One region of the Peribacillus sp. NPDC096622 genome, then DNA from elsewhere that is predicted to be linked to it. Evidence: riboswitches for the same ligand, from Rfam matches in the RefSeq annotation. Region 1 holds a riboswitch; each other region holds the start of a gene.

Region 1 (4,287 bases):
CATAGTTCGCTTCACGCGTATCCGGATCAACAACAACATTTTCCAATACAGCACCAAAACGGATCGCATCGAAAATTTGTGGTTCTTTTTCACGTGAAAGGTTGATCGTTTTCGCATAGCAGCCGCCTTCGATGTTGAATACGCCGTTAGAAGACCAGCCATGCTCGTCATCACCAATCAGTTTACGGCTAGTGTCTGCTGATAAAGTTGTTTTGCCTGTACCGGACAGTCCGAAGAATAAAGCGACGTCCCCTTCACGTCCTACGTTAGCAGAGCAATGCATTGGAAGGATTCCAGCCTCTGGAAGTAAGTAGTTCATGATCGAGAAGATCGATTTTTTCATTTCTCCTGCATATTCCGTTCCGCCGATCAAAATGGTACGGCGTTCAAATGAAACGATGATGAAAGTTTCGGATGTAGTTCCGTCCACTTCTGGGTCCGCTTTGAAGTTAGGTGCAGAAAGGATCGTGAATTCAGCTTCGTGACCTCTCAGTTCCTCTTCGTTTGGACGGATGAACAAAGTATGGGCGAAAAGGTTATGCCAAGCATATTCATTAACAACACGGATGGGAAGACGTGATGTTTCGTCTGCACCAGCGAAACCTTTAAAAACAAAAATCTCTTCTTTTGCTTTTAGGTAGTCAACTACTTTATTATATAGTTTATTGAACACATCTTCGGAAATCGGCTGGTTCACGGGACCCCAATCGATTTTATCTTTAACTGATGCTTCTTCCACGATAAACTTATCTTTAGGTGAACGACCAGTATATTTGCCAGTTTCAGCTTTAACCGCGCCGGTTGATGTTAAAACGCCTTCATTTCTGCTTAGTACTTTTTCGACCAATTGAGGAACTGATAGTTGAGTTTGCACATTGTTTCCTGTTAATAATTGGTGTAACTCATTAGAAACATCTACAGAATTCATATATGAGGTACCTTCCTTTGTTTGAGTTTTTAGATTACAATTAGTATAACACATTCATTTAATTAGTCTATACTATTTCTTTTAATTTGTGATTATTTTCAGCTGGCCGCATTAATCATTTTAATCCGGTAGGAACCGAGTCAGGATTATCGCATATACTTTCATGAAGAAAAATTTATTTAAATAGGAAGTAAGTAAGCAATATATGTCTAATGGGAAAGTCAGGATGTCATTCCTTTTCGATGCTCAATACTTTATTATTAATGGCAATTTACAACATTTCTATTCGTATTTTGCATTGTAAACCCCGTTAGGACGTTGTATCAACATGATTTTTCAAATGAACGCCATTCTGGGTGGAAATGTTCTTTTTAGAAAAGCATTGACAAATTCCAGCCAGATACGATAATATCTTAAATTGTACGGATTCTCTTATCCCGAGTTGGTGGAGGGACAGGCCCTTTGAAACCCAGCAACCTGCCATATTGAACTTGACTCCAAGACCGATCGCCGAAAATAAAGCGAAGGTCTTCAAGGAATAGTGGTGATGGTGCTAACCTGAGCAAGGTAAAAAACCCTTGAACGATAAGAGTGAAAGGATAGAAGACAGAATTTTAAACCTTTCCTCATTTGCCAGGGAAGGTTTTTGTGTTTTTTATAAGTAATTCTGTGTCTATAGTCGAAACTAATGAGGGAAACGAGTTCCGTAAAAAATCAGGCTTATGCCTACAACATACTAACTTCCAAGGAGGAAATATGATGTCAAAGAAACGTCTATTTACTTCTGAATCTGTTACAGAGGGCCATCCGGACAAAATTTGTGATCAGATTTCAGATTCCATTTTAGATGCTATCCTAGCTAAGGATGCAAATGCACGTGTTGCGTGTGAAACTAGTGTAACTACAGGTCTTGTGCTTGTTGCTGGTGAAATTACAACTTCAGCTTACGTGGACATTCCGCGTATCGTTCGTGATACGGTTAAAGGAATTGGCTACACACGTGCGAAATACGGTTTCGATGCTGAAACTTGTGCCGTGTTGAGTTCCATCGATGAGCAGTCTGCCGATATCGCAGCTGGTGTCGATAAAGCATTGGAAGCTCGTGAAGGAAACATGTCAGAGGAAGAAATCGATGCAATCGGTGCAGGGGACCAAGGTCTAATGTTCGGATTTGCTTGTAATGAAACAGAAGAGCTTATGCCGCTTCCGATTTCATTGGCGCATAAACTTTCATTCCGCTTGTCTCAAGTTCGTAAAGATGAAACTCTTGCTTACCTACGCCCTGATGGTAAAACACAGGTAACTGTGGAATATGATGAGAATAACCGTCCTGTACGTGTAGATACGATCGTCATCTCTACACAGCATGATGCAGAAATTACGCTTGAACAAATTCAAGCCGATCTAAAAGAACATGTGATCAAAGCTGTTGTTCCAGCCGAGTTGATCGATGCAGATACTAAGTATTTCATCAACCCGACTGGCCGTTTCGTAATTGGCGGACCTCAAGGGGATGCTGGTCTTACTGGACGTAAAATCATCGTTGATACTTACGGCGGATACGCTCGTCACGGCGGCGGTGCATTCTCTGGTAAGGATGCTACTAAAGTTGACCGTTCTGCTGCATACGCTGCTCGTTACGTTGCGAAAAACATCGTGGCAGCCGGCCTTGCCGACAAAGCGGAAGTTCAATTGGCATACGCGATTGGTGTGGCAGAGCCTGTATCGATCTCCATTGATACGTTCGGAACTGGTACAGTTAGCGAAGAAGTCCTTGTTGACCTAGTTCGCGCTAACTTCGACCTTCGTCCAGCTGGTATCATCAAAATGCTTGACCTTCGTCGCCCAATCTACAAACAAACGGCTGCCTACGGACACTTCGGCCGTACAGATGTCGATCTTCCATGGGAACGCACGGACAAAGCAGAAACATTAAAAGCACAAGCGTAATTCATATAAAAAAGGTGTCCCGCAATTAGCGGGGCACCTTTTTTTATGGATTAATTTTGCCGTCTATCGGGAATAATTCAAGAAATCCCAAAGAAATTCAACTTAAGGGCCATACTCGTGAGTTAGAACAGTTTACTCGAGAGTTAGGAGCGAATACTCGTAACTTTCAGTCAATTACTCGTGCATTACTTTATTCGTTCCTCCGTTTTATAGTATTGCCCTTTTTCGGCGTATTCGCGTACGATGCGCTCCATATCCTGACGATCTTCTTCGTTGATTTCGCGGATGACTTTAGCTGGACGTCCGAATGCCAACATGTTCGGTGGAATGACTTTACCTTGGGGAACGAGACTGCCGGCACCGATGAAAGCCCCTTCGCCGATTTCGGCTTCATCAAGTACGATCGATCCCATGCCGATTAAAGCTCCTTTGCGGATTTTACAGCTATGTAAAATGACCTGATGGCCAATGGTTACTTCATCCTCGATGATCAATGGATTATTGGGGCTTTGGTGCAGGACGCTGTTATCCTGTATACTGACTTTTTTTCCGATGATGGTTGGGGATACATCACCGCGAATGACGGAATTGAACCAGATTGATGTTTCGTCGCCGATTTTGACATCACCTGTGACGACAGCATTTTCAGCGATATAAGCGCTTTCAGCAATTTCAGGTTCTTTGCCTTTATACGGATAAATAATCATTTTCAATCATTTCCTTTCCGAAGTGAATGTTTTTATGTATTATTTTAATATACCGTATGCAAATACACTTGGCTATTTATAATAGCAATGTACAACTTGTTAGATTTCTTTTTTGTCGAAAATCATGAATATGGTTATAATTTATATATATTATTTCAACTATCATGGATCGTACACAACAAGTGAAAAGTGAAAGGGGGATTTCGAATGTGGAAATGGGAGACAGAAGGAGACGCAAAGGGCGTCATTGTCATCGTTCATGGGGCAATGGAACATCACGGACGTTATAAGTGGGTAACACAAATGTGGCTTTCAGCTGGATACCATGTCGTCATGGGCGACCTTCCTGGGCAGGGGATGACTACTCGCGCCTACAGGGGACATATCGATTCCTTTGATGAGTATTTGGACGAAGTGAAAAGCTGGATAGAAGAGGCTTACGAATATTCGTTGCCGGTCTTTTTACTTGGACACAGCATGGGCGGTTTGATTTCGATACGCCTTCTTCAGGAAGAGGAATGGGACATTGCAGGGGTGATTCTTTCTTCTCCTTGCTTGGGCCTCGTGACGAAGCCGCGGAAGTTCCTTACAACGCTCTCGCATGGATTGAACATCGTTATGCCTAAGTTCAGGGTACATTCCGGATTGACCCCTGAAATGGCGACGAGAAGTGCGGAAATTCGTGAATCCGATAGAAACGAT
Region 2 (4,287 bases), on a different contig from region 1:
ATGGCTTCTCTAGGTCCTGCATAACGCATGGCAGCAGGGAAAACTGCAAGGGAGACGCGATCCTTAGGATAATATTTATCAAGCAGCACTTTATAGCTTTCCATTCTTACATCTGCCGGAATGTCATCTGATTTAGTGGCACCAACGAGAGGATTTAAGAATAAGCCGTCGACGATCTCCAATGCTGTCTTTTGAATATATTCATGTGCACGGTGAACAGGGTTCCTCGTTTGGAAACCGACAACCGTTTCCCATCCTTTTTCAGCGAAAGCCTTCCTTGTCTCGACTGGGTCCAAATAATGAGCTTGAAATAGCGGACGCTCTATTCTCTTGATCAACTTTATTTCCCCGCCGACATATACATCCCCGCGGTTATATAAATTTTTCACTCCAGGATGCTTCTCATCATCTGTTTGATATACCAATGTCGCTTCCAATTGCTTATCTGGAGTGTAAATATCGGAAACGGAGAGAACCCCGTATGTTTCACCTTCATGGGTTAATGTTACTTCTTCACCTATAGTGAGGCTTTCTGCAGTATCTTCGGTCAAAGGCAGCGTAATCGGGATGCTCCATACATGTCCGCTGCTAAGCCTCATATCCTTTACCACTGTATCATAGTCACTTTTTGTAAAGAATCCTTTAATCGGGCTGTAGGCACCAGTGCCTATCAATTCAAGATCGCTTAAAGCAATTTCATCGATTTCGATTGACTTCGTTATTTTACTAAAATCATATTTTGGTTCCCAAAGATCGATTAATGTTCCTCCGTGCGGTATACTGATTGTCATGCTAATTTCCCCCTATGGTTTCTATTTATTTAAGATAAATGCAATCCGCATTCCGTTTTTTGAGCTCCTTGCCAACGGCCTGACCGTAAATCATCTGCATTGAAGGCAGGTGCAGTACACGTTTTACATCCAATGCTCGGATATCCATTATCATGCAGGACATTATATGGAAGTCCATTTTTGTGGGCATAGCGCCAAACATCTTTCCATGTCCAATGTATGAGTGGGCATATTTTAACTGATTTGAACTTATTATCCTTATTGATATACTCGGTCTTAGCCCTTGTTTCGGATTGCTCCCTCCGCAGTCCCGAAAGCCAGGCTGTTGCTGTTGAAAGCACATCAGTAAGCGGAATGATTTTACGGATGTTACAGCACTTATTGGAATCTCTAAGCCATAGTTCATCGCCATATTCCGCCGCTTGTTCCTCAAGCGTCAAGTCAGGTTTCTTCATTTCGATCAAAAGCTTCGGATATCGCTTCTTCACTTCCTCGATCAATTGGTAAGTTTCCTCAAAATGGACATCTGTATCAAGAAAAACTATTTTTGCCGAAGGATTGACCTTCGCCAATAAATCCGTAAGCACGATGCCTTCAATACCAAAACTGCAAGCATAAATCAGTTTGTCTCCGTAATGGTCATTCGCCCATTGCAGAACTTCCAAAGCACCTTTTGTCTCACTGCCTTCAGGAAATACAGGGAAGTCCCCTGTATTGAAATTTTCATAGTTTATTAATGCAGCCAACTTTGTAGCCCCCTCTAAAAACTTGCTGTATCAGGTTAGAGTAACTGTTGATCAATTCCCGTTGTAATATTCCCCGGGTTATTTGAATCTAGGAAAAAGAGACGAATCTAACCAATACTCTCTTTATATCAGTTAAACCCGCCTCTAGTTTTTCTAGTCAGCAGATACCTTATTTAATTCTTAGTTTTTCATTTCTTTCCATTTGAATGATTTTACCATCCTGGACAATAAGTGTAATGGATCCATATTTCATTGAAGTAAGCATTTCTTGAAGTCGTTCAAAAATTTCTTCAAGCTGATTCTCTTTATCCAAACCAGTTCCTCCTTTAAGAAAATCCGCGAATATTTTATTTTAAATTTCTTAGATTTATATAATTCCATACAACCTTACATTGTTATGGTCTGCCTAAAATTTTCACAAAAAACAAAAATCTTTCCATGATGGAAAGATCGCAAGGTAAATATCTTTACCTTATCTTCCAAAATGATCAACATTTTGTTGGAGGTAGCACCTTGCATCCATCATGCAGGTTGCTGGACTTCAAAGGGCCAATTCCCTCCGTCGCTCTGGATAAGTTTTATTATTTTAAATATTAACATATATTTAATCCTTGTCAATGGAGTTTTCTTATAAAATAACTTGGTTTAATATTATGGATGAACTGTTATTTTTATACACTCTATTCAATTTATGATTTTATGTTCATATAAATACGAAAATAGACTCGTCTTTTTAGATAAAGTCTCCAAAAAAATGAGTCTATTTTCATTAATAAGCCTATTATTGACTCGTGTTATTCTAAAAAAAATTTCTAGGGTTCAGTCTTTTTATAGAAGGAATTAATTTATTTAAGTCATTAATTTCTTAACTGTATCGCTTCTACAAATTCTTGAACCTGACTCTGGACGCGATCAATTAAATGCAAATCATTGATCGGGTTTTCTGGATTCTGTTTATCTATTTCCTTATCAACAAAATAAATCCCCTGCAGCGGCTCGCCTTTTAATATTGAAATTAATGGTTTAAGCGCATAGTCAATCGCCAATAGATGCCTGTTACTTCCACCAATCATGATTGGCAGCACCGGCTTACCCTTAAAAGCACCTTCTGGCAGCAAATCAATCAAGGCTTTCAATACACCTGTATAAGAAGCCTTATAAACCGGTGAACCTATAATGACTCCTCTGGCTGCTTGAATTCTCTCTGAAAGCTTTGAGATATCCTCGCTATTATATTTGCCTTGGAATAAATCATCTGCTGTGAAATCCGTAATCGAGAAATAAGCTGTAGTAAATCCTGCATTTTCGACTAATGATTGAATATGTTTTAGTGAAATGTCCGTTCTTGATGGAATAGCCGGACTTCCTGATAAAATCACGATATCGCTCATTTGATACCCTCCAATGTTACATGATTTCCAGATAAAATTTTCTTAAAGCATTTCGTGAAGTATACATTTATCGTAATTGTCTGAAAAATATAAGTCAAATCTTACACTCTGGACATCTACTCTTAATGAAAAAAGAAACGGTCATATTTACGGCTTGATGCTCATGCCCTTAAATATGACCGTTTCATTATGTATGATTTTGTTTCCCATGAATACCATATACCAAAAGTTGAGCAATGCTCTTAATTCGTTCAGAAGTAAAATATGGCTCCTTTTTTTGTTGATGGATCTCATAATGTGTAGATAAAGCCAATGTGAAAGAAATGATCCCTACATTAAATAAAATAATATCAGAGATATATTGTATCTCTCCGCTATCTATTCTCTTCTGTATTTCAATATGCCTGGCATTTGGTTTGAAAATCTGATCTACATATTGCTTTGAAATATCTTGATCGAATTGTGTTTCCCTAAATAATATCGAAAACTGTTCTTTATTTTCAAGAATTTTTTTTATCATGGTGGCAACATGATTCTCCACTAGATCATCCGTGGATAGATGGCTAGCCCCATCTTCGGATTCCTCTTTTTCATTAGGGGTAATTGTAGCCAAAAGCAAATCTTTTTTGCTGTCAAAGTATTTGTAAATAGTAGCTTCGGAAACATTGCATGCAGAGGCAATTTCATTCGTTCTTGTCATGTCAAAACCTTTAGTGGCAAAAAGAGTCCGGGCTACATTTATGATTCGTTCTTTGGTTTGCTGCCCTTTTTTCAAAAATATCAACCTTCTTTTATAAAGATAAGACCGGTTTCACCCATCTATTTCCCATGATATATCGCTGGTATCAATCGGTCAATATTACCTTTGATCTATTAGAATTCAATATTCCCATATATCATAAATAGAAAACATCGTCTGGTTGGGACAATGTTTTCTATTTATGAATATCACTTAAAAGATGCATAGCCATCATCGACCATGACTACACTTCCATTGATCGCATCCGCTTCCTCTAACGATAATAGATAGACGGCATTTGCAATGGCTTCTGGCTTAATCAATTCACCGCGCATTTGACTTGCATTCAATTTATCGATGATTCCCATGTCTTTATAACCTTGTATGATAGGAGTGTCAACCCCGCCCGGCGCAATGCCCACAACGCGTATGCCATAAGCACCCAATTCCAAAGCTGCTGTCTGTGTCATCATTCTTACAGCGCCTTTAGTCGCCTGATAGGCAAAAGTCCCATGTGAAGCTAAGTAGCCAAACACAGAAGCGGTATTTATAATGACTCCCTTGTTACCCAGTTCCTTCATTTTCCGTCCTGCTGCCATGATTCCAAAGGCCACTCCGTG
Region 3 (4,287 bases), on a different contig from region 1:
TATGCAGCACGCGGAAATGACGTATGCGATGTATACATTGATGGCAAAATGGTCGTGAAAGACGGCGGCTGCTTAACGATCGATGAAGAAAAAGTAATCGCCGAAACCAATCGTCTGCAAGGTACCCTATCAAGATAACGCTGATGGGGAAACAAACGGATGCACAGAAGAAGGAGCTGCCATTTGCAGCTTCTTTTTTATGGGTTTGGGAGTAATTATTTAGAGGTATCGGATGGCAGTAAAAAATGAATTGCCGCTAGTATTGCGGAATAAATTGTTCTTAACACCTAGAAATCCATCTGAGTCCAGTTACAAAGTAAGCCAGTTAAAAATATTAATAAGAAAATGGGGATGGCAAAAATGGTTAAAAACGAAAAAATGCCGCTGATCGCAACTATTATCCAGCTGCTAATCAGCAAGCAGCTGGATAAAAAACCTTTAACCGCATGGTTCACGAATTTCTGAAAATCTACGTATTAATTATTCACGATTTTCCAATTTCCTTGCTTCGGGGGAAACGGTCGAAAAAGGAGGACAAGATGGATGGACAGTTCATTGTTAAAAGAGCATTTGTATCAGCTGGAGGAGAAATTGTTAAAGTCTGAAGTTCGTACATCTCCAGAAGAGCTTTCATCATTATTGAAAGATGATTTCTTTGAGTTCGGCAGTTCGGGTAACATATGGTCTAAAAGCGATTTTATGGGGCAAGAGGGAGCCGGAGCGGTGAACATGACACTAAGTCAATTTGAGTTGCATCCATTGTCTGATGATACCGTGTTAACTACATATCGAATTTTTGATGAAGATAAGTTGGAACATACCTTAAGAAGTTCAATTTGGAAATGTACGGATGGAAGATGGCAAATGTTTTTTCATCAAGGCACAAAAACAAAAGAGCCCCTTTAAGCCTTTTATTTAATGAGTTTTGACTGCTTGGAAACTATTTCACTAAAATGATAGAGGTGGATGAAGGTTGATCTTTCGTACCATGGATACGGACAAAGATAAAGATATTATCGTTAAATTCCGGAAAGATTCCTATGTTGTAAGTTTTGGATCTGAAGCTGGTTTTGGAGATGAAAATACATATTTGCAACGAATGGAAGAACGGGTCCGCAAATTTCCGGATGGACTGGTGATCATTGAAAAGGATCAAGAACCGATTGGACAAATGGAACTTCAAATTCGGGAGTATGAAGGAACTGAGATTGGCTATGTGAATCTCTTTTATCTTATTCCAGAATACCGCAGTAAAGGCCTTGGCAAGGAATTGGTTCGCTACGCAGAAAGCTTTTTCAGGCAATTTAATGTATCCGAATATCATTTAAGGGTTTCTCCGGATAACCAAAGGGCGATTTCTTTATATACGAATTCAGGCATGATGAAGATAAGGGAAGAAAATGAAATATACCCCGTATGGAGAATGAGCAAATCACTATAAAAATAGAAAAAATAAATTATATTAATATAGTTAAAAAGTATCGATTCACTATACTGTGAAACTATTTATAGCGATGAAAAATATGGTTGACTTTAGAGAAATTAGAATATATAGTGAAGGACATAATTAAATATAACGTTAATTCTTATCAAGAGATGTGGAGGGACTTGGCCCTATGATACCTCGGCAGCGGGTTTTTACTTTTGTAAAAATACTGTGCTAATTCCAACGGACGAAAGTTTGAAAGATAAGAAGGAGCTTTTCTTAGATAATTAATTTAAGAGTTTACTCTTTTTTTATGTCTAAAAGAGGCCTCTTCTGTCTGACGACGGAAGAGGCCTCTTTTGTTTATTCAAAATGTATATGGTTATTGGAGGAATTGGTGCAGTTACTCATGAGTTTCGCGCAATTACTCGTGAGTTTGGCGGAATTTAACCTATCATTATGAAACGTTGCAAAGCTCTTCTCTCTGGATAATGAATTCGTACAAATAAACAGCATGGGGGGAGATTGGATGATTGAGTTTCAAGATGTTAAAAAGGTTTATCAAACAAAGAAACAGACCGTCGAGGCTTTGAAGGGCATTAATTTGACAGTGGAAAAGGGGGATATATTCGGGGTAGTCGGTTATAGCGGGGCCGGGAAGAGTACGTTGATCAGGCTGGTCAATTTGCTTGAACAACCTTCAGATGGTTCGGTGATTGTTGGGGGCAAGGATTTGACCAAATTAAGCCCGAAGGAATTACGGGCTGAAAAGAAAAAAATCGGGATGATCTTTCAGCATTTCAACTTGCTTAACTCAAAGACTGTTTTTGATAATATTGCCATGCCGCTGGTTTTATCGGGAACTCCGGCTAAGGAAATCAAAATCCGGGTAGGCGAGCTGTTGGAGTTCGTTGGCTTATCGAGCAAAGCAAAGAGTTATCCTGAACAATTATCCGGCGGTCAAAAGCAGCGTATCGGCATTGCAAGGGCATTGGCTACGAATCCATCGATCTTATTGTGTGATGAAGCTACGTCGGCATTGGATCCACAAACAACGAGTGCAGTTCTGCAGCTCTTAAAGAAAATTAATAAAGAATACAATATCACCATCCTGCTAATCACTCATGAGATGTCTGTAATTCGGGAAATTTGCAATAAGGTAGCGGTCATGGAGGGCGGATGTGTCGTTGAACAAGGTTCGGTTTTCGAAGTTTTCGCCAAGCCGCAAACGGATATTGCAAAAAACTTCGTGAGAACGGTCATACATGATGAGATTCCACAAAGTTTCTTAAAAAGCATAGGGTCTCACATCCCGATTATTTGGAAAATTAATTTTATTGGGACTACTTCGGGTACTCCTTTACTTTCAACCATCTCTAAGAAATATGATGTTCATTTAAGTGTCTTATCAGCCAATATTTCTGAAATTCAGGAAACGCCTTTCGGGAATTTGATCATCGAAGTGACCGGGAACAAAAATGAGGTGGACAAGGCTTATCAATATATTAAAGATGAGGGGATTCTCGTCCAGGAGGTGCAGATAAATGGGTAATACGCTTTGGGGAATGGAAATAACGGCAGACCAGCTGTTGACAGCTTTCGGTGACACACTTTATATGGTAGCCATCTCATTGGTATTTTCCGGGTTGATTGGGCTTCCGCTCGGTATCCTGCTTGTCATTACAAGAAAGGGTCACATCCTGGAGAATAAATGGATCTTTAATATATTGAACCCGATCATCAATATACTGCGGTCGGTTCCTTTCATCATCTTGCTTGTAGCAGTTATTCCGCTTACAAGAATGATTGTCGGCAGTGCGATCGGAACGAATGCGGCCATTGTTCCGCTTATCTTTTACGCGGCTCCTTATATTGCCCGGCTAGTGGAAAACTCGCTGTTGGAAGTGGACAAAGGGATTATCGAGGCGGCTCAGGCGATGGGGGCGACAACATGGCAAATCATTTATCGTTTTTTGATTCCCGAGGGACTTAGCTCGTTGATCCTTACATTTACAACAGCGACAATCGGGCTTGTTGGATCTACGGCGATGGCAGGTGCCGTCGGTGCAGGCGGGGTCGGGGATTTAGCTTTGGCTTACGGTTATCAAAGGTTCGATACGATGACGATGATCGTCACAGTGGCGGCGCTCGTGATCATCGTTCAATTACTGCAATCCACCGGGAACTTTGTTTCAAGAAAAATCAGAAGAAGATAAAAATAACAGGAGGTAGGAAAAATGAAAAAAATCTTATTAACGATCATGGTATTGGCATTGGCCATCGTGGCTGCAGCATGCGGGAACGATGAGGGTGCATCAGGGAGTTCGGATGATGTGAAAACAGTGAAAGTCGGTGTCAGCAGCGGGGATACGAGAACATGGGAATACATTGTCGACTTAGCGAAAGAGGAAGGGCTTAATATCGAACTGGTCACTTTCAATGATTATATCCAACCGAACCTTGCGTTAAGCGAAGGTGAAATTGATGCCAATTCATTCCAGACGGTCGCCTATTTCGATGAATTCGTTCAAGATCAAAATCTAAAATTGGAGGCCATCGGGTCGACTGTCATTGCACCTATGGGCCTTTATTCAAAAAAACATAAAAGTCTCAAAGATCTTCCGGATGGTGCTACGGTAGCCGTTCCGAATGAGGCAACAAACTTTGGCCGTGCACTGCTCCTCCTTCAGGAAGCTGGATTGATTACATTGAAAGAGGAATTCAATGGATCGGGATCATTGGAAATCATTAAGGAAAATCCGAAAAACTTGAAAATCCAACCTGTTGCTGCCGGCAATACACCCCGTCTATTGGATGATGCCGATGCTTCAGCCATCAATAATAACTTTGCCGTCGAAGCA

Evidence for each region. Region 1 has a riboswitch for S-adenosylmethionine ahead of metK (methionine adenosyltransferase). Riboswitches for the same ligand answer to the same signal wherever they lie in the genome.
Region 2: another riboswitch for S-adenosylmethionine. It lies ahead of ACIQYG_RS09275 (YezD family protein); the one in region 1 lies ahead of metK (methionine adenosyltransferase).
Region 3: another riboswitch for S-adenosylmethionine. It lies ahead of ACIQYG_RS12330 (methionine ABC transporter ATP-binding protein); the one in region 1 lies ahead of metK (methionine adenosyltransferase).

The regions. Positions count from the first base shown of each region.
Region 1 is NZ_JBIWES010000010.1:165,138-169,424, reverse strand. Features, by position in the region: gene pckA (phosphoenolpyruvate carboxykinase (ATP)) at 1-928, opposite strand, end outside; SAM riboswitch class I at 1,358-1,520, shown strand; gene metK (methionine adenosyltransferase) at 1,685-2,878, shown strand; gene ACIQYG_RS18185 (gamma carbonic anhydrase) at 3,064-3,582, opposite strand; gene ACIQYG_RS18180 (alpha/beta hydrolase) at 3,793-4,287, shown strand, end outside.
Region 2 is NZ_JBIWES010000004.1:74,581-78,867, forward strand. Features, by position in the region: gene sat (sulfate adenylyltransferase) at 1-791, opposite strand, end outside; gene ACIQYG_RS09270 (phosphoadenylyl-sulfate reductase) at 821-1,537, opposite strand; gene ACIQYG_RS09275 (YezD family protein) at 1,707-1,850, opposite strand; SAM riboswitch class I at 2,007-2,115, opposite strand; gene ssuE (NADPH-dependent FMN reductase) at 2,395-2,928, opposite strand; gene ACIQYG_RS09285 (TetR/AcrR family transcriptional regulator) at 3,116-3,703, opposite strand; gene ACIQYG_RS09290 (SDR family NAD(P)-dependent oxidoreductase) at 3,877-4,287, opposite strand, start outside.
Region 3 is NZ_JBIWES010000005.1:252,753-257,039, reverse strand. Features, by position in the region: gene ACIQYG_RS12345 (amidohydrolase family protein) at 1-138, shown strand, start outside; gene ACIQYG_RS12340 (nuclear transport factor 2 family protein) at 544-906, shown strand; gene ACIQYG_RS12335 (GNAT family N-acetyltransferase) at 974-1,441, shown strand; SAM riboswitch class I at 1,584-1,695, shown strand; gene ACIQYG_RS12330 (methionine ABC transporter ATP-binding protein) at 1,956-2,978, shown strand; gene ACIQYG_RS12325 (methionine ABC transporter permease) at 2,992-3,642, shown strand; gene ACIQYG_RS12320 (MetQ/NlpA family ABC transporter substrate-binding protein) at 3,664-4,287, shown strand, end outside.